One region of the Amycolatopsis solani genome, then DNA from elsewhere that is predicted to be linked to it. Evidence: riboswitches for the same ligand, from Rfam matches in the RefSeq annotation. Region 1 holds a riboswitch; each other region holds the start of a gene.
The links. Region 1 has a riboswitch for thiamine pyrophosphate ahead of SD460_RS13255 (thiamine ABC transporter substrate-binding protein). Riboswitches for the same ligand answer to the same signal wherever they lie in the genome.
Positions count from the first base shown of each region.

Region 1 (6,734 bases):
AAGTGACCAGCACCGCTGTGGAGTCCGGGGCGGACGTCTCTTCGGAGGCGTCCGCCCCGGCGGTCCCGCTCGCCGCGCGCACCCGGGGGTTGCGCAAGGTGTACGGCAGCACCGTCGCGGTGGACCACGTCGACCTCGACATCCCGCAGGGCGCGGTCGTGGGGATGCTCGGGCCGAACGGCTCGGGCAAGACGACCACCATCCGGATGCTGCTCGGCCTGGTCCGGCCGACCGAGGGCGAGGTCGAGCTGCTCGGCCGCCCGATGCCGGACGCCGCCGCGCACGCGCTGCCGGACGTCGGCGCGCTGGTCGAGGGCCCGGGCTTCCACCCGTTCCTGTCCGGGCGCGACAACCTGCTGCGCTTCGCCGCCGCGGAACCCCGGCTGACGTCGTCGGGGATTCCCCTGGCGGTGGATTCGGCGCTGGAGCGCGTCGGGCTGACCGCCGCCGCGCGACGGCGGTACAAGGGCTATTCGCTCGGCATGAAGCAACGGCTGGGGCTCGCTTCGGCGCTGCTCGTGCCGCGCAAGATGGTCGTGCTCGACGAGCCGACCAACGGCCTCGACCCTGCGGGTACCAGGGAGATCCGCAGGATCGTCGCCGAGCTGCACGCCGAGGGCGTCACCGTGCTGGTGTCGTCGCACCTGCTGGCCGAGGTCGAAGCGACCTGCACGCACGTCGCCGTGCTGCAGAGCGGGAACGTCGTCGCGCAGGGCGAGCTGGCCGAGCTGCTGGAGTCCGGGAACGCGGCCCTGCTGGTCCGCACGCCGGACGCGGACCAGGCGGTGGAAGTGCTGCGGGAGAACCGGATCGGCGCCCGGCTCACGCCGGACGGCGTCCGCGCCGACCTCACGGCGACGGAGGCCCCGCGGGTGCTGCAGGTCCTGGTGGGCGCGGGGGTCGCGGTCCACGAGGCGACGCGGGCGCGCACCGGGCTCGAAGACCTGTTCGCGCGGCTTACGGAGGGGGCGGAATGACCGCGGTTCTCGACGCACCGGCGGCCCGGACGGGCCACGACACGGTGCCGCTGCCCCGGCTGCTGGCCGCGGAACTGCGCTGGATCTTCCGGCGGCCGCGCACCTTGGCCGTGCTCGGCCTGCTGGCGCTGATCCCGGTGGTGATCGGCATCGGCCTGACGCTGGTGGACGACAATCCGCAGACCGGCGGCGGCCCGGACGACGGCGGCGGCGCGCTGCTGGCGTCCGCGGTCAACAACGCGTTCGTCCTCCCGATCGCGGCGATCGTGATGTCGCTGGCGCTGCTGCTGCCCTTGGCTTCGGCGATGGCGGGCGCGGACGCGATCGCGGGCGAGACGGCCCACGGCACGCTGCGCGGCTGGCTGATCGCCCCGGTCGGCCGGGGCCGCCTCCTGGCGGTGAAGGCGTTCGGCGTCGCGACCGTGTCGGTGGTCTCGGTGCTCGCGATGTGCGTCACGGGCGTCGTCACCGGCCTGATCATCAACGGCACGGACTCGCTGTTCACGCTGTCGGGCACGACGCTGTCGCTCGGCGGCGCGCTGGCGCGGATCCTGCTGGTGGCGGGCTGGGTGGTGCTCCAGCTGTGGGCGGTCGGCGCGGTGGCGCTGGCGATCTCCAGCTGGACCGAGCACCCGATGCTGGTGGTGGCGTCCGTCCTGGCGGCGGACATCGTGTTCACCATCCTCGGCTTCCTGTCCTCTTTGGACTGGCTGCACCCGTTCCTGCTGACGCGGAACTGGTCGATGGCGCCGGCGGAGGTGCTGCAGGACCCGATGGGCACGCAGATGCTCGGCGAGGGCGCGTTGCGAGCGGCCTGCTACATCGTCATCGGCCTCTCGCTGGCCTACGCGCGCCTCTCCACCCGCGACGGCTGACTCTCGACCACCGCCAGCCCGTCGGGGTCCAGTGCGAGGTGCACCCGGTCGCCGGCGCGCAGGTCGGACGCCGCGGGCGCGACCGCGTCCACAGTGGACTCCGACAGGCGGACCACCAGGCGCAGGTGTTCGCGGCGGTGCACCGCCGCGGACACCTCGCCCGGCACGCCTTCGGTGGCCGTCCGCAGCGCGTGCGGCCGCAGCCCGAGCCGGACCGGGCCGTCGCCGACGTCCGGCAGCGCCACGTCACCGAGGGACGTGTGCGCCATCCCGCCCGCGACGACGCCGTCCACGAACGTCGTCACGCCGAGGAAACGCGCCACGTCGTCGTCGGCCGGGTTGCGCCACACGCGCCGGACCGCGCCCTCCTGCCGGACCTCCCCGGCGTCGAGCACCGCGACGCGGTCGGCGAGCGTGAAGGCCTCCTCCTGGTCGTGCGTCACCAGCAGGGCCGTGATCTTGCTGCGTCGCAACAACTCCGCGAGGTCGATGGCCAGCTGCTCGCGCAACCCGGCGTCCAAACCGGACAGCGGCTCGTCGAGCAGCAGCAAGCGCGGCTTCGGTGCGAGCGCCCGGGCCAGCGCGACCCGCTGGGCCTGACCGCCGGACAGCTCCGTCACCCGCCGCTTTTCGAAACCGGTCAAGCCGACCAGCGCCAGCAGTTCGGCCACCCGCGGCGCCCACTGCGCGCGGGGTACGCCGTGCATGCGCAGACCGAACGCGATGTTCGCGGCGACGTCGCGGTGGCCGAAGAGCTGGCCGTCCTGGAACACCAGCCCGAACCCGCGCCGGTGCACCGGCACCGCGCCGAGGTCGTCGCCGTCCCAGCTCACCGAGCCGCGGGCGCCCGGCTCGAGCCCGGTGATCGCGCGCAGCAGCGTCGACTTCCCCGAGCCGGACGGGCCGAGCAGCGCCAGCACCTCGCCGTCGGCGATGTCCAGCCGGGCGTCGCGCACCGCGGCGAACGATCCGTAGTGGACGGTCAGGTCCCGCACCGCCAGCGCCATCAGAACTCTCCCACCCGGCCGCGTCCGAGCCGTTCGATCACCGCGACCGCCAGCACCGTCACGAGCATCAGCAGCGCGCACGCGGCGTACGCCATCTGGTTGTTCAGCTCCCCCGGCCGTCCCATCAGCGACGCGATCGCGACCGGCAGCGTCGGCGCCGTCGGCCGGGCCAGGAAGCTGGTCGCGCCGAACTCGCCGAGCGCGACAACGAAACCAAACCCGGCGGCGGCGACCAGCGGGCGCAGCGCCAGCGGCAGGTCGATCTCGCGCCACACCCGCAGCGGACTCGCGCCGAGCGTCGAGGCGGCCTGCCGCAGCCGGACGTCGACCGAGCGCAGCACCGGCAGCACCATCCGCACGATCAGCGGCGTGATCACCAGCGCCTGGGCCAGCGGGACGAGGTAGGGCGACGTCCGCAGGTCGCCGGGCAGCGCGTCGAGCGTGACCAGGTAACCGAAGCCGACGGTCACCGCGGACACGCCCAGCGGCAGCATCAGGACGGCGTCCATCGTCTCGCCGAGGCCGCGCGCGGTCCGGGCGGGCGAGCGGCGCAGCGCCACCAGCACCACGGACGCGAGCACGCCGACCACCATCGCAAGCAGCGTCGCGTCGATCGCCACCTTCAGCGAGTTCACCGCGGCATCCCAGCCGGACACCTGCAGCGCACCCTTTTCCCCGGTGCCACTCAGCGCGCGGTACCCCTCGAGACTCCAGCCGTCCTCTGTGGACACGGACTCGGCGAGCAGCGCGAGGATCGGCGTCAAGAGCATCGCCAGGACGACCCCCGCGGCGCCGACGCTCCACCACTCGCCACCGCGCGGCCGCCGCGCTCCGCCGGCTCCGGTCCTGGCCCCCTCCTTGCGCCGCCGGGCCAGCCCGCCGAGCACCAGCGCGGCGACCACGGCCGCGAACTGGATCAGCGAAAGCGCGGCCGCGCCGGACAGGTCGAGGAGGTCGACCGTCCGCAGGTAGATCTCGGTCTCGAGCGTCCGGTAGCGGGCGCCGCCGAGGATCAGGACGACCCCGAAACTGGTGGCGCAGAACAGGAACACCACGGCCGCGGCGGACGCGATCGCCGGGGCCAGCGCGGGCAACGTCACCGAGCGGAAGGCCCGCCACGGCGACGCGCCGAGCGCGCGGGCGGCGTCGGTCGTCCGCGAATCCAGCCGCGCCCACAGCCCGGCGACCGTGCGCGCGACGACGGCGACGTTGAAGAAGGCGTTGGCCAGCACGATCGGCAGCACGCCGCCGTCCGGCCAGAGCGCGCGGAACGCCAGCCCGACGACGACCGTCGGCAGCACGAACGGAACCAGCACCAGCGTCCGCGCCAGGCCGACGCCCGGCAGTTTCACCCGGGCCAGCAGGAACGCCACCGGGAGCCCGGCGACCACGGCGACCACGGTCGACGCCGCCGCGCTCGCCACGGTGAACCCGGCCAGCTGCCAGGTCCGCGCGTCGCCGAGGACGACGTCGAGGCCGCCCTCGGCGAACCCGCGCCCGACGATCGCCAGCACTGGCCAGGCGAAGAACACCACCAGGAAGCCGATCGGAGCCAGGCCGAGCAATGCCAGGCCGAAACCGCGGGCAGTCCTGGGTGGGGTCACTACTGCACGAGCGTGCGCCATTCGCCGATCCACTTCTCCCGGCCGGCCTGCACCTGGTCCGCCGTCAGCGCTTCCGGCTTCTGCGGCAGCGGCGCGACCTGCGCCCAGCCCGCGGGCAGGTCGACGCCCTGGCGCGCCGGGTAGACGTACATGTTGGCCGCGACGGTCGCCTGGAACTGCTGCGACAGCAGGAAGTCGACCACCTTGCGCGCGCTCTCGGTCTGCTTGCCGCCTGCCAGCACGCCGGCGTACTCCACCTGCCGGTAGCAGGTGTCGAGCAGCGCCTTGGTGCGCGGCTTCCCGTCGTCACCCACCTCGGCGGCGGGCGAAGACGCGTACGAGACGACGATCGGCCGCGGCCCCTTGCCGGAGGAGCCGGAGAACTCCTCGGTGTAGGCCTCTTCCCAGCCGCTGACCACCTTGAGGCCGTTGGCCTTCAGCTTCGTCCAGTAGTCCTTCCAGCCGGCCTCGCCGTACTTCGCGATGGTGCCGAGCAGGAACGCGAGCCCGGGCGACGCGGTGGCCGGGTCCTCGGCGACGAGGAGGTCCTTGTACTTCGGGTCGGCCAGGTCGTCGTAGCTCGCGGGCGCCAGGATCCCCTTGGTGGCGAAGTAGTTCGCGTCGACGTTGACGCAGACGTCCCCGACGTCGACGGCGGACAGCCGGTGCTCGGGATCGACGGCGTAGCGCTGCGGCCCGCGGTCGGCCTCCGGGCTGGTGTAGGGCTCGAAGACGCCTTCCTTGAGCGCGCGCGAGGCGAACGTCGAGTCGACGCCGTACGCGACATCGCCAACCGGGTTGGCCTTGGTGAGCACGAGCTTGTTGGTCAGCGATCCGGCGTCGCCCTGCTTGAGCACGGAGATCTTGATGCCCGACTGCTTCTGGAAGGCGTCGAGCACCTCCTGCGGCGCCAGGAAGGAGTCGTGCGTCACGAGGGTGACGGTGGGCGTCTGCTGCGTGCCACCGTCGCCGTCCGACAGCGAGCACCCCGCGGCGACGACGCTGACCACGGCGACGGCCGTCGCGGCGCGAACAGCCCTGCGTTTCATCTACCCCTCCTGCACTTCGCCGGACGAGGAGGGAAAGCCCTCCCTTCGCCGGCATGATCCGGTCAGGTGCGAACGGTCGCGGGGTGACCCGCCTCTCAGCCCGGCTGACCGGACTCCCGTGGCAACCGTGCAGCGTAGTCCAGGACGGACGACCATGGAGACATGACGGAAATCTTGAGCGACTCCGAGGCCGACGGACGTCTGGGCGCGAACTGGACGCGCACCGGAGCGGTGATCTCCCGCGAGGTGGAGCTGGCTTCGTTCTCCCAGGCGATCGAGGCGGTGGACCGCGTGGCGGTCCTCGCCGAAGCGGCCGACCACCACCCGGACATCGACATCCGCTGGCGCACCGTGACGTTCCGCCTCAGCACGCATTCGGCGGGCGGCCTCACGGCGAAGGACTTCTCCCTGGCGGCCGAGATCGACTCGGTCATCGCCGCCCTGTGATTCTGGTTACGCTGAGTGCACTTTTTCTCGGTTTCGACGTCTCCCAGTAAACGACTTTGCTAGGAGAGGTGGTCATGACCCAGGCGATCGTGGTCGGCACAGCGGCATTCGCGACGATGGTGGCAGCAGCCGGCGGTGTGCTCTGGTTCACCGTCCGGGGCCGCCGTCACCCGGATGCCGGTGAGTTCGATCACAGGCGCTAACGAAGGGCATGATCAGCGCGCTGAGCAGGGCGGAAGCATCGGTTTCGGCCCTAGGAAACGCCATGAACAGCACCGCCGCCCTCACCCCCGCGCAGCGCGCCTGGATCAACGCCCTCGCCCCCGCGGTGGTGCTGATCGCCATCGCACTGATGGGCCTGCTCGGCTGAGCGTGTCCGCGCCGCCGCTCTGATCTCAGCGCGGCGGCGCCTTCAGTCAGTGGACAGCGCACCTGACAGGTCACCTAAGGTCCTGTAGGTGCACACCAGCACGGCAACTCATAGGGCCACATCTGGTCGTCGATCGCCCAGCGTATGTATTACAACTTGTCGACAAGATCGTTCATCGCGGCAACCATGTTAAGCCGGTAGTCTTCTTTAACGGTGACCCGGCGACCAAGTACATTCCGTTTGCCAGACTTGAGCGCATAAAGCGGACAACCGTGCGAGAAGGCCACCACGCCGGTTGTCTGGAAGTCCCGGATACTGATAACGCCATCCTCAACCTCGTCGAACGCGAAGATCTCAGGGTTGCTTGCCAGCAATTTCCGTACATCCAGCTCGATCGTCTCCAAG
Region 1 covers NZ_JAWQJT010000001.1:2,682,283-2,689,016, reverse strand. The annotation lists gene SD460_RS13280 (LolA family protein) at 1-6, shown strand, start outside; gene SD460_RS13275 (ABC transporter ATP-binding protein) at 3-977, shown strand; gene SD460_RS13270 (ABC transporter permease) at 974-1,852, shown strand; gene SD460_RS13265 (ABC transporter ATP-binding protein) at 1,822-2,859, opposite strand; gene SD460_RS13260 (ABC transporter permease) at 2,859-4,484, opposite strand; gene SD460_RS13255 (thiamine ABC transporter substrate-binding protein) at 4,463-5,512, opposite strand; TPP riboswitch at 5,535-5,642, opposite strand; gene SD460_RS13250 (4a-hydroxytetrahydrobiopterin dehydratase) at 5,675-5,959, shown strand; gene SD460_RS13245 (hypothetical protein) at 6,034-6,162, shown strand; gene SD460_RS13240 (ParA family protein) at 6,479-6,734, opposite strand, start outside.

Region 2 (6,734 bases), 620 kb from region 1:
GGTCGCCGAGGCGGAGCTGGCCGGAGTTCACCAGGGTCGCCAGCGCCGAAATGGCGCCGTGGCCCGGGCCCGGCACCCCGGCCTGCCGCAGTGACCGGGACAGCCTTCCGACGGCCAGGTACAACCTGCCCGAGACGTCCTGGACCGATGTGCTCGTCACGGCTGGCTCCTTCTGCCCTGCCCCGCCGCCGGTGCGCCGGAAAGTGCCGTCCACCTTACGGGTTCGCCGTGCGCGTTCGGCGTGAAGGCACCTTGGTTCACCGAGGTGGACTCGACGCCTGCGCCCAGAACCGCTGCGGCACGCGCCCCGCGCTCCGGGCCAGGTGACCGGCGACGACGGCCGAACGCATCGCCGAAGCCATCCGCTCCGGATCGGCCGCCCGAGTGACGGCCGTGGACAGCAGGACGGCGTCGCAGCCGAGCTCCATCGCCAGCGTCGCGTCCGACGCCGTGCCGATTCCCGCGTCCAGGATCACCGGCACGCCCGCCCGCGAAACGATGAGCTCGATGTTGTGCGGATTCCGGATGCCGAGGCCGGTGCCGATCGGCGCGCCCAGCGGCATCACCGCGGCGCACCCCGCCTCCTCCAGGCGCAGCGCGAGCACCGGGTCGTCGTTCGTGTAGGCGAACACGGTGAACCCGTCGGCGGCCAGCCGTTCGGCCGCGTCGAGGGTCTCGAACGGGTCCGGCAGCAGCGTCCGGTCGTCGGCGTGGACTTCGAGCTTGATCAGATCGGTGCCGAGGGCCTCCCGCGCGAGCTGCGCGGTGAGCACGGCTTCGGCGGCCGTGCGGCAGCCCGCGGTGTTCGGCAGCAGCTCGATGCCGAGCCGGTTCAGGAGCTCGAGCACGCCGGAGCCGCCCTCGGCGTCCGCGCGGCGCATGGCGACGGTGGTCAGCTCGGTGCCGGACGCGACCAGCGCACGTTCGAGCACGGCCAGGTTGGCCGCGCCGCCGGTGCCGATGATCAGCCGGGACGTCAGCTTCGAGGTGCCGATGACCAGCGGTTCTTGGTCCACTTCAGCCTCCCTGGACCGCGGTGAGGACGTCGACGCCCGCGCCCTTCGGCACGGTGGTGGCCGCCCAGTCCGCGCGGCGCACGACGACGCCGTCGACCGCGACGGCGATCCCGGGCCGCGGCCCGCCGGACGCGTCGAGGACGTCGGCGACGGTGGCGCCGTCCGGGAACTCCGTCCACTCGCCGTTGAGCTTGATCTCCATCACACGTGCTCCTTCTGGTGCAGCCGAGCGGGCGAAGCCGCTTCGACGCCTTCGGGTGGCTCCTCGCCTTCGAGCCAGGCGACCACGGCGGCCGCGGTCACGGGGGCCATCAGCAGACCGTTGCGGTGGTGCCCGGTCGCGGCGAAGACGCCGTCGTCCAGGACACCGACGTAGGGCAGCACGTCCCGGCTCGCGGCCCGCAGCCCGGCGGCGGTCTCGGCCAGCTCGTACTCGGTGATCGCGGGGAAGACGCGTTCGGCGCCTTCGAGCAGCTCGCGCACGCCCCGCGCGGTGACGGCCCGGTCGAAGCCCGCCTCGTACTGCGTGGCACCGAGGACGAGCTCCTGGTCGCCGCGCGGGACGAGGTAGATCGGCCGGCCCTCGACGACGGCCCGCACGGTGTGCGCGGGCGGCGGCAGGCAGCCGCGCCGGGGCTTCAGCCGCAGGATCTCGCCCTTGAGCGGCCGGACGGCGCCGGCCAGCTGCGGGTGCAGCCGCCCGGTCCAGGCCCCCGCGGCGAGCACGACGGCTTCGGCGGCCGGCAGGGTTTCGACGCGCTCGCGCACGAACCGGACGTCGTGGTTGACGCAGGCCGCGTAGAGCGCGTTGAGCAGTTTCCGGTTGTCCACGGCCAGGTCGCCGGGCACGTGGAGTCCACTTCGGACGGACCCGACGCCGGGTTCGAGCCGCTTGGTCTCCCGGCTGGTCAGGCGTTCGGCGGCACGGCCGATCGAGTGCAGGTAGCCGGCGAGGATGTCGAGGTGCCCGGCGTCGGCGCTGTCGAACGCGACGACGAGCGTCCCGTGCCCGGCCAGCCCGGGGTCGACGCCCTCCTGCTCGAGGTCGCGCGCGAAGCCCGGCCAGCGTTTCAGCGACGCTTCACCGAGCGCGAGCACGTCTTCTTCGCCGGGCCAGGCCTCGGTGACCGGGGCGAGCATGCCCCCGGCCAGCCAGGACGCGCCACCGCGCGCGGGCTCGGGATCGTGGACGGTGACGTCGTGGCCCGCCTTGGCGGCACGCCACGCCGCGGACAGGCCGATCACGCCGCCGCCCACCACTGCCAGGTTCGTCATGGGATCACGCTCCCTGCGCCGGCATGACCCGGATCAGGTTCCACGGTCGGAGCGGCAGCTCCCTCTCAGCCCGTGCCCCGGGCTCCCGTGCGGACCTCCCCACCCTAGCTCGCGCGGTACGGTCGCCGCTATGCCCGCCCTCTCCGGTGACAAGATCCGCGCCCGGCTCGACGCCGCGCGCCTGTACCTGTGCACGGACGCCCGCACTGCCCGCGGCGACCTGGCCGCCTTCGCCGACGCGGCGCTGGCCGGCGGCGTCGACGTGATCCAGTTGCGCGACAAGACGGGCGGCTCTCCGTTGGAGGCCGCGGCCGAGATCGCGGCGCTGGAGGTGCTGGCCGAGGCGTGCGCCCGCCACGGAGCGCTGCTGTCGGTGAACGACCGGGCGGACGTGGCGCTCGCGGTCGGCGCGGACGTCCTCCACCTGGGCCAGGACGACATCCCGGTCCCGCTGGCCCGCCGCATCCTCGGCGACGACGTCGTGATCGGCCGCTCGACCCACTCCCTCGACCAGGCGCTGTCGGCCGCGTCGGAGCCCGGGGTGGACTACTTCTGCACGGGCCCGTGCTGGCCGACCCCGACCAAGCCGGGCCGCCACGCACCAGGCCTGGACCTGGTGCGTGCGGTGGCCGGCTGGGCCCCGGAACGCCCGTGGTTCGCGATCGGCGGCATCGACGACGCCCGCCTGCCTTCGGTGCTGGACGCGGGCGCGTCCCGCATCGTCGTGGTCCGCGCGATCACCGAGGCGGAGGACCCCACCGCGGCGGCCCGCGAACTGCGGGCCCGCCTGCCCTGACGCGCCGGCTTCGAATCCTCTGTGGAGCTTGTTACCCCCGAAACGGAATCTTCACCCGAATCGTCTGGGAACTACCCGATCGGGCCAATTGCTCACCGCGAGGAGTAACAGCGTTCCACTGAACAGCGACCTTCGTGCGGAACCCCGCGACCTGAACCCGGGGTTTCGCATGGAGGATTCACGCAAATGTACCGCAACATCGAAGAAAGCGGGCCACCACCCCGGCGGCCGATTACGAAAAGCACGCGCATCATGCTCGGCGCGTTGGGAGTGGCGCTCGCTTTCATCACTCTTCTGGTCGTTCTCAGCCAGTGCAGACCGTCGACTTCGAGCACGGACATCGTGTGGATCGCAGAAAAGACGACCCACTCTCCGGGAGCAATTCCACGGGCGCTGCGCAGCCGCGTCCGGGCAGCGGGCGCGGAAGCCGGCGTGCGGTTCAGCACCTACGCCGTCGGTGAGCAGGCGATTCCCGTTGCGGACGCCGAAGCGCTCGATCTCGACCGGGGCAACGGGAAGGTCGGCGACGCCGGTCAGCAGGCGGCCAACGTCGACCGGATTCTCAAGGACGTAAACGGGCGCATCGAAAAGGCCGCCGTCAGCAGAACCGGCTTTTCCCTCTACGCCGCCTTGAGAGCCGCCGCGAACGAGGTCGAGCGCGCCGGGCACGTGGAGGCGTGGCTGAGCACCACGGTCCTGACGGGCTCGACCGATCCGCTCACGATCGCCGCGCTGAGCGCGGGTGCCGAACCGGCGCAGGCCGTGGACGAGTTGATGAAGACCCCGCTCAAGGAGCTCGATCTCCACGACGTCGACCTCCACGTCGTGCTCCTCACGCCGGTCGGCGACGAACAACGCCCACTCGACCTCAGAGCCGAGTCGTGGCGCACCAAGTTCATCACCGAACTCGCCGACCGGCTCGGCGCCCACGTTGACGGCCTGTTCCACGACAGCGGAACGGCACCGCCATGGCGGGACAGCTCCCGGGTGCCGGTGATCGCGGCGGCCGCGCCGCCACCGCAGGCCGTCACCCCCGGACCGCCCCGGATCGACAATGCGGCCTTCGAGCCCGACAGCGCGGAATTGATCGACCGGTCCGCCGCCACGGCCGCGGCCACCGAAGTCGCCCGGCAATACCGCGCCAAGAACGGCCGGAGCAGGATCACCGTCACCGGCTATTGCGCGAAGTACGGGAACGCCGACGGAGCCCGAGTCAAATCGGCCGAGCGAGCGGAAGCGATCGCCGCACTGCTGCGTGAGCAGGGTGTCCCGGACGGCGACATCGATACGGCCGGCTCCGGCTTCGACCGGCTCGCACCCGGAAGCAACGACCTCCGATCGCCGGCGCAACGCGTCGTCGTCATCGAGCTGACCGAACGTCCCTGAACGGAGAACAGTGACCGAAACCCCTGATCTCGAACTGGAGCCGTACCCCGGCCTGCCGAAAGGCACCTTCCGCGAAAAAGACCTCCCCCGCCCGGCGGTCATCGCGCTGGGGATAGCCGATGAAGGCGTGTGGTCGGCGGCCGTCGAGACCTATCTCAGCGTCATCGATCCGGACACCGGCAAGCCCGACCACGACCGCCCGCTGGCCGACGCGGCCGCCAGCGCCGTCCACAACGCCGCGGCCACCTGTCAGGCGGTGGCGCTCGACTATTCGGCTCGCTCCGACGACCGCGCGGCGGCGCAAGAGGTCGAGGCGGCGAAGCACGTCGCAGAAGCAGTCGACGTCATCGAGTACGCCGGCGGGATCATGCACGAAACCGTCACCGGGCCGGACGGCGAGAAGCTCAACGGCTGGCGGATCCAGGCCATCCACCAGCGGGACGAGGCGCTGGCTCGCCAGCGGAGCTCCGAAGGCGACGCACGGCACACCCAGCACGGCTGGGAAAAGAGCTGGCGCCTGATCGCCGCGGCGCTGCTGGGCGCGATGGACGCGCTCCTGCTTTGGAAGCCGCTGCTCAACCTGTCGTTCGAAGGCAGCGCCGACAACACCTTCCGCTGGGCGATCGGCGCCGGCATGGTGGCCCTCCAGGTGCTGGCCATCGAATGGGCGGCACGCACGTTCGTGAACGCCGAACGCCAGAGCGTGGACCGCCGCAGTGCCGCGGGCGATCACAACCGGCCCCTCACGAGCAGGCGCCTCCTCGGCGATGAGGCCGCGCCCAGCACCGACGACATCGCCGAGGCCGACCAGCAGTACTCGCAGGCTTACAACATCTTGGTCGGGGTGGCCGCCCTCGTGGCCCTGATCGGTGGCGTCCGGGTCGCGTGGCTGGGCCGCCAGGCCGATTTGCCCTTCTACGAGGCCACCCTCTTCGGCATCGCGATCGGGCTGATCCTGGGGTGCGTCGTGGTCCAGATGGCGCGCCTGTACTGCCGGGGAAACCTCCTCGGTGACCGGTTGCGGATCGAAGGTGAAGCGATCGACGCGATCGAAGCGCGGTTCAAGCGGGCGCGGGACCGGATCTCAGGTGAACGCGAGGCCGCGCACAACGCGCTGGCGGCGGCGGAAGTCCTGACCAACCACGCCGCCACGCTGCGCGACCTGACCCTGGCCGACTACCGGCGCGCGGTCGAACTGGCGTGGACGTGGTTCGGGCTGCCGCCGGGCGACCTCGACCACGAAGAGTTCACCCGACGCGCACAGTCGGTGGTCAAGGAACCGACCGCGAAGCACGACGCCCTGCTGACCCGGCTCGACATCGTGAACAAGTGGCTCGCCGAGCGCGGATCGCCGTTCACGCAAACCGCGGCCCACCAGCACCAGCTCACCGGCGAACCCGTCGGCGAGCAGCGCGAACCGGTCACGCCGGTCCGCCGGCCGGCGGGCAACCAGGTCGTCATCATCGGGCGCGCGCTCGTCGAGATCCCCGAACGCCCCAAGCCACCACACCGGTTGATGCTGGCCGGTGTGGTGGTGACGGCGATCGCAACGATCACCACTGCGTGGCTCGCGCCCGCAGCACAAGCGCCCTCGACGGAGACGGCACAGCTCATGGTCGAGCGGCCGCCCTCCCCCGCCTGAAGGGCGCGAGGAGTTCACGGGGTCGGGGTGGTCGCCGCGCCCTTGCTGGTGGGTGGGGTCGTCGTCGCCGGGGCCGAGGTCGACGGCTGCTGCGTCGACGTGCTCGGCGTGGTCGTCGGGGTCTCCGACGACGTCGTCGGGGACGTCGACGTGTCCGACGGGGTCGTGGTCGTCTCCGTCGGGGACACCTGGGTGTCGTCCGTGCTGGTGGTGGGCGTCGTCGACGGCGTCGGGTCGGTGTGCCCGCCTCCGCCGCCGAAGATCTTGCCGATGCTCGTGCCCGTGCCGCCGCCGATCTGGGTGCCCGTCGCCGATTCGAAGCCGACGATCACCACGATCGCCACCGCGAACGCCGCCAGGCTGGTGCCGATGATCAACGGCCACCGCAGTTTCCGCAGCCGCGACGGCCCGTCTTCCGCGGGTTTCGGCAGCTGCACCGTGGGCTGTTCGGCGATCGGGATCTCCCCCGGTTCGGCGGGTCCCCGCCGCCGGATCCCCGACGTCGCCAGCACGCGGGCCTTGAGCGCCGCTTCGCGGGTGCGCTGCAGCGAACGCAGGTACAGCTCGCCGCCGACCGTCGAAACCACGCTCGCCACGCCCGCGCCGACCACCGTGCCCG
Region 2 covers NZ_JAWQJT010000001.1:2,063,505-2,070,238, reverse strand. The annotation lists gene SD460_RS10340 (MarR family winged helix-turn-helix transcriptional regulator) at 1-160, opposite strand, end outside; gene SD460_RS10335 (thiazole synthase) at 258-1,016, opposite strand; gene thiS (sulfur carrier protein ThiS) at 1,018-1,218, opposite strand; gene thiO (glycine oxidase ThiO) at 1,218-2,291, opposite strand; TPP riboswitch at 2,285-2,390, opposite strand; gene thiE (thiamine phosphate synthase) at 2,422-3,087, shown strand; gene SD460_RS10315 (OmpA family protein) at 3,274-4,473, shown strand; gene SD460_RS10310 (hypothetical protein) at 4,484-6,115, shown strand; gene SD460_RS10305 (hypothetical protein) at 6,130-6,734, opposite strand, start outside.
Region 2: another riboswitch for thiamine pyrophosphate. It lies ahead of thiO (glycine oxidase ThiO); the one in region 1 lies ahead of SD460_RS13255 (thiamine ABC transporter substrate-binding protein).

Region 3 (6,734 bases), 600 kb from region 1:
GTCACCCTCGTGCTCCTGCAGGCGGCGCAGTGGCTCTTCCCCCGGCTGTTCTTCGACCCCAGGGCCCTGATCCTCGGCGGGAACGCCTACCTGGCGGACCACTACGGCGCGGTCGTCCTGACCCTCGTCGTGGCGGCCGCGATCTCCCACGCGCTGGCGTTCGGGCTGCACAAGTGGCTGGCGCGGCGCCAAGGGGAGACCATCCGCGTCGTCAGTCTCTGGGGCAAGGCCTTCCGGCACGGCGTGCCGGACGGGCACGCGGTGTTCGCCAGGGTCCGGCTGACCGGGGGGCTGGTGTACACCGGTCAGGTCGAGAACTTCACGGCCGACCTCCCGGTGGGTGATCGCGAGCTGATGCTCACCAAGCCGTTGGCGGCCAAGCCGGACGCCGGCAGCCCGCTCCTGCCGCTGCCGGACTCCTACCGCCGGGTCATCATCCCCGGGGAGCGGATCGAGGTGATCAGCGTGGAGTACCGGCTGGCGCCGGCCGCCGTCACCGCGAAGAAGCGGCGTCAGCGGTCCAGCACCCAGAACGGGGAAACCGGGCCGACGCCCGCGCCCAGCGGGTAGGCCTCCGCCACGCAGCGCTCGATGAACCGCTTCCCCGCCGCCACCGCGTCCGGGACCGTGGCGCCCTTCGCCAGGGACGCCGTGATCGCCGACGCCAGGGTGTCGCCGCCGCCGTGGGTGTTTTCCGTCTGGTAGCGGGGGCCGCTCAGCGAGATGAAGTCGCGGCCGTCCGAAAGCAGGTCGACGCAGTCCGCCGTGCCCGCCATGTGGCCGCCCTTGACCAGGACCCAGCGGGAGCCGAACTCCAGCAGGGCTTCGGCCGCCGAGCGCTGGGTGGCCGGGGAGGTCACCGAAATCCCGGTCAGCAACCGGACTTCGTCGAGGTTCGGGGTGATCAGCGTGGCGCGGGGGAACAGCTCCGTGCGGATCGCCTCCAGCGCGTCCTCCCGCAGCAGCGCGTGCCCCGTCATGGACGCCGCCACCGGGTCGACGACCAGCGGGAAGGCCAAGCCGAGCTCGTCCAGGGTCTTCGCCACCGAGCGGATGATCTCGGCCGTCGCGAGCATCCCCGTCTTCGCCGCGTCGACGCCCATGTCGGACGCCACCGCCTTGATCTGCGCCGTGACCACGTCGGCCGGGATCTCGGTGAAACCCTGCACACCCAGGGAGTTCTGCACGGTGACCGCGGTCAGCGCCACGAGCCCGTGGACGCCGTTGGCGAAGAACGTGCGCAGGTCCGCCTGGATGCCCGCACCACCGCCGGAGTCGGATCCGGCGATGGTGAGGGCGGTCCGGGGTGTCACGGCTGCACCACGGGCAGGTAGACCTTGTTCCCCGCGTCCGAGAACTCCGCCGACTTCTCCGCCATGCCGGCCTCGATTGCCTCCACAGTGGACAGTCCGTGCTCCTCGGCGTACTTCCGGACGTCCTGCGTGATCCGCATCGAGCAGAACTTCGGGCCGCACATCGAGCAGAAGTGCGCGGTCTTGGCCGGCTCGGCGGGCAGCGTCTCGTCGTGGAACGACCGTGCGGTGTCCGGGTCGAGCGAGAGGTTGAACTGGTCGTTCCAGCGGAACTCGAAGCGCGCCTTCGACAGCTCGTCGTCCCACTCCTGCGCGTACGGGTGGCCCTTGGCCAGGTCCGCGGCGTGCGCGGCGATCTTGTACGTGATCACGCCGGTCTTGACGTCGTCGCGGTTCGGCAGGCCGAGGTGCTCCTTCGGCGTGACGTAGCACAGCATGGCCGTGCCGTACCAGCCGATCTGGGCCGCGCCGATGGCCGACGTGATGTGGTCGTACCCGGGCGCGATGTCCGTCGCGAGTGGACCGAGGGTGTAGAACGGCGCTTCACCGCAGAGCTTTTCTTCGAGCTCCACGTTCTCCTTGATCTTGTGCATCGGCACGTGGCCGGGGCCCTCGATCATCACCTGGACGTCGTGCGAACGCGCGATGTGCGTCAACTCGCCGAGGGTTTCGAGCTCGGCGAACTGGGCGCGGTCGTTGGCGTCGGCGATCGAACCCGGACGCAGGCCGTCGCCGAGGGAGAACGTGACGTCGTACTGCCGCAGGAGCTCGCAGAGTTCCTCGAAGTGCGTGTACAGGAAGGACTCTTGGTGGTGCGCGAGGCACCAGGCGGCCATGATCGAGCCGCCGCGGCTGACGATGCCGGTGACGCGCCGCGCGGTCAGCGGGATGTAGCGCAGCAGCACGCCGGCGTGCACGGTGACGTAGTCGACGCCCTGTTCGCACTGCTCGATGATGGTGTCGCGGTAGATCTCCCACGACAGCTTTTCCGGTTCGCCGTCGACCTTTTCCAGCGCCTGGTAGATCGGCACGGTGCCGACCGGGACCGGCGAGTTGCGGATGATCCACTCCCGCGTCTCGTGGATCCGCTTGCCGGTGGAGAGGTCCATGATCGTGTCGGCGCCCCAGCGGGTCGCCCACACCATCTTGTCGACCTCTTCCTCGACCGACGACCAGACGGCCGAGTTGCCCATGTTGGCGTTGATCTTCACCAGGAAGTTCTTGCCGATGATCATCGGCTCGGACTCGGGGTGCCTGCGGTTGACCGGGATCACCGCGCGGCCGCTGGCGACTTCCGACCGCACGAACTCCGGTTCGACGCGCTCGCGGGCGGCGATGTACTCCATTTCCCGCGTGATGACGCCCTGTTTGGCCCACCCGAGCTGGGTGTTGTGCTCGCGGCCGTCGGCCCAGCCGGCGCGGAGCCGGTGTAGTCCACTGTGGACGTCGATGTTCGCGTCCGGGTCCGTGTACGGGCCCGAAGTGTCGTAGACGTCGAAGTGTTCACCGTTGGAGAGGTCGATCCGGCGAGCCGGAACCCGAAGTCCGGACTCGGTCTGGTGGTACACCTTGTGCGAGCCCGTGATCGGGCCGGTCGTTACGGAGACGTGCTTGTTTTCGAGCGTCGTCAACGACTTTCACTCCCTACGCCGGCATTACCCGGTCAGGTTCATGCGGTCGGTGACGCCTGCGAAACGCAAGTCACCCTCTCAGCCCGCCATGGCGCGAGCTCCCGCGTTGGTGTTGTGCCACCGACCATGCCACGCCGGAGCGCGATACTCAAGTCAGCCGACCAACTCGGCCGGAGTGGCGTACACGTCGACCATGGCTCCGTTGCGCAGCACGGTGATCGGCAGCGCGGTGCCGATCACCTCCGCGAACAGCTGGCGCTGGATGCCTTGCGCGTCCGAAACGCGCGTGCGCCCGACGGTCAGCACGAGGTCCCCGGCGCGCAGCCCGGCCCGGTCCGCGGGGCCGCCGGAGACGACTTCGCGCACCCGCAGGCCGGCCGCCTGCCCGGTGCGCTCGGCGACGTCGTCCGGCAGCGGCGCGGGCACGCCGACGACGCCGAGGTACGCGCGCCGGACCCGGCCTTCGACGACGAGCGTGTCGATGATCCGCCGGGTCGTCGCGTTGATCGGCACGGCGAGCCCGAGCCCGACGCCGGCGACCGCGGTGTTGACGCCGACGACCCGGCCGGCGGAGTCCGCGAGCGCGCCGCCGGAGTTGCCGGGGTTGAGCGCGGCGTCGGTCTGGATGACGTCCTCGATCACGCGGGTGGTGCGCCCCTGCCGCACCGGCAGCGCCCGGCCGAGCGCGCTGACGACCCCGGCGGTGACGGTGCCGGAGAAGCCGAGCGGGTTCCCGATGGCCACGACGAGCTGCCCGACGACCAGCTCGTCGGCGTCGCCCAGCTTCGCGGCGGGCGGGTTTCCCCCGCGCGCCCGCAGCACGGCGAGGTCGGACAGCGGATCGGCACCGACGACGTCGAAGGGCACCTCGCTGCCGTCGGCGAAGGTGGCGACGCCACGCCGGTGGTCGCTGACGACGTGGGCGTTGGTGAGCAGGTGGCCGTCGTCGGCGAAGACGACCGCCGACCCGCCGCCGCGCGCGAGCTGCACCCCGGCGACGTGCGGGGTGACGGTCTTGGCGACCGTGCTGACGGCGCGCGAGTAGGCGTCCATCGCGTCTTCCATGGGGACCTCGATTACACCGTTGCAGGTACTACAAGTGTGCGCCCGAAAGGGGTGGACGGCGGTTCGCTGTCCGTGAACCGCCGACCGGACCAGTGACGGTCAGTGGTTCACCGGTTCGGACCATGCGCCGGTGAAGGATCGGCGAGACACTTCCAGGCGCTTCTGTAACGGTGCAGAAGCGACTTCCTGTGGGGTTGATATGCGCAAACTCATGTTCGGCGCCCTCGCCGGGCTGCTCGTCACCGGGCTGATACCGGCGACCGCGGCGGCACAGGGCGAGGCTCCCGGCGCCCCGGGCGCCCATCCCAGCTGGCTGCCCGCGAACAAGACCGGCTTCGGCACCGCCCACGACCGGTCGAGCAACGTCTGGTTCACCCTCCAAGGTGGCCAGCTGTCCGAGGTCTACTACCCGGACCTGTCCACGCCGAGCGTCCGGTCGATGAACTTCGTCGTCACGGACGGGCGCGGCTTCGCGACCATCGACTACACCGCCAAGTCTCAGCAGGTGCGGCGCACCGGCGACGACAGTTTGGGTTACGAGCAGACCATCACCGACGACCAGCACCGCTGGCGGCTGACCAAGACCTACGTCACCGACCCGGCCGCCACGACGGTGCTGGTGGACGTCGACTTCCAGTCGCTCACCGGGCGGCCGTACCAGCTCTACGCGGTCGCCGACCCGGACCTGACCAACGACGGCTCCGACGACTCGGCCGCGCGGAAGGGGGACGCGCTCACCGCGAGCGACGCCACGAACGCCGCCGCGCTCACCGCGAAGCCCGCCTTCACGAAGACCAGCGTCGGCTACGCGGGCGCGTCCGACGGGAACACGCAGCTCACCAAGACCTTCAAGCTGAACACCTACGACACGGCCGCGAAGGGCAACGTCCTGCTGACCGGGCAGACGAGCGCCGACGGCGTCCGGAACCGGCACGTCACCCTCGCGCTCGGCATGGGCGCGAAGGCCGCCGACGCGCTCGGCAGCGCGCAGGCGTCGCAGCGACGCGGTGTCCGCGACATCACCCGCGCGTACGACCGCGGCTGGGCGCAGTACCTGCGCGGGGTGAGCAAGCCGCCGTCGTCACTGAAGACCGGCGCCGAGCGCGACCTCTACAAGGCGTCGATGCTGACCCTCGCCGCGAGCGAGGACAAGCACCACCCGGGCGCCTTCATCGCGTCGCCGAGCATGCCGTGGCGGTTCGGCAACAACGACCCGGAGTGGTCGCCGTCCGGTACCTACCACCTGGTCTGGCCGCGTGACCTCTACCAGATCGCGACCGGGCTGGCCGCCGGCGGCGACACCGGGGCCGCGAACCGCGCGGTGTCCTACATGTTCGGCACGCAGCAGCAGGCCGACGGGCACATGCCGCAGAACAGCCGCGTCGACGGCGTGCCGTACTGGACGTCGATCCAGCTCGACGAAACCGCGTTCCCGATCGTGCTGGCCCAGCAGCTCGGCCGGACCGACCTGTGGCCCGGCGTCCGGAAGGCCGCCGACTTCATCATCGGCTACGTCGGCCCGAACGGGCAGCCGGCGCCGTACACCCAGCAGGAGCGCTGGGAGGAGCAGGACGGCTGGTCCCCGTCGACCATCGCGTCGGTGATCGCCGGGCTCGTCTGCGCCGCGGATCTGGCTTCGCGCAGCGGCGCGCCGGCGGACGCGGCCCGGTACCTCGCCGCGGCGGACAAGTTCAAGGCCGACCTGCCGAAGCAGACGATCACCACGAACGGGCCGCTGTCGAAGGAACCGTACTTCGTCCGGCTGACCAAGGACGCGAACGCCAACGCGGGCACGAAGTACAACCTCGGCAACTCGAGCGTGACGATGGACCAGCGCGCGGTCACCGACGCGGGCTTCCTCGACCTCGTCCGGCTGGGCATCTACCGGGCCGACGACCCGGTGATCAAGAACAGCATCCGGGTGACCGACAAGGACATCGCGTTCACCACGCCGACCGGGCAGTTCTGGCACCGGTACACGAAGGACGGTTACGGCGAGCAGGCCGACGGTTCGCCGTGGGACTACACGTTCCCGGCGGAGAGCCGCACCACGTTCGGGCGGCTGTGGCCACTGCTCGCCGGTGAGCGCGGCGAGTACGAGCTGACCCTCGGCGATCCGGCGTCGGCCGCGCGGCGGCTGCGTGACCTCGGCCGGGTGAGCAGCTCGGCGGAGACCATGCCGGAGCAGGTGTGGGACGAGAACGCGCCGTCGGGGCAGACCGGCTTCCCGCCGGGCACGCCGAACAACTCGGCGACCCCGCTGGCCTGGACGCACGCCCAGTACGTCCGCCTGGCCTGGGACGTCAAGGCGGGCACGGTCCTGGAGACGCCTCGCGTGGTCCGCTGCCACTACCTCGGCTGCTGAGGGCTCGGCGCAAGTTGTCGTGAGTGTTTAGTCGGGTTCTAACCCGACTAAACACTCACGACCGGGCGGGCGGTCAGATGACGGCGCCGTCGTCCTCGGGGGTCTTGGGCGGGAGCCAGGAGTTGCCCGGGACGCCCCACTTGTTGTGCTTCAGCATCTTCTTGGCCGCGCGCGCGTGCCGTCCGACCAGGCGGTCGAGGTAGATGTACCCGTCGAGGTGGTCGGTTTCGTGCTGCAGGCAGCGCGCGAAGTAGCCGGTGCCCTCGACCTCGATCGCGTTGCCGTCGATGTCGGAGCCGGTCACCTTCGCCCACGTCGCGCGGCCCGTCGGGTACGACTCGCCGGGGGCCGACAGGCAGC
Region 3 covers NZ_JAWQJT010000001.1:2,083,621-2,090,354, forward strand. The annotation lists gene SD460_RS10395 (DUF6338 family protein) at 1-570, shown strand, start outside; gene thiD (bifunctional hydroxymethylpyrimidine kinase/phosphomethylpyrimidine kinase) at 513-1,313, opposite strand; gene thiC (phosphomethylpyrimidine synthase ThiC) at 1,310-2,944, opposite strand; TPP riboswitch at 2,938-3,059, opposite strand; gene SD460_RS10410 (S1C family serine protease) at 3,098-4,009, opposite strand; gene SD460_RS10415 (glycoside hydrolase family 15 protein) at 4,209-6,374, shown strand; gene SD460_RS10420 (peptide deformylase) at 6,448-6,734, opposite strand, start outside.
Region 3: another riboswitch for thiamine pyrophosphate. It lies ahead of thiC (phosphomethylpyrimidine synthase ThiC); the one in region 1 lies ahead of SD460_RS13255 (thiamine ABC transporter substrate-binding protein).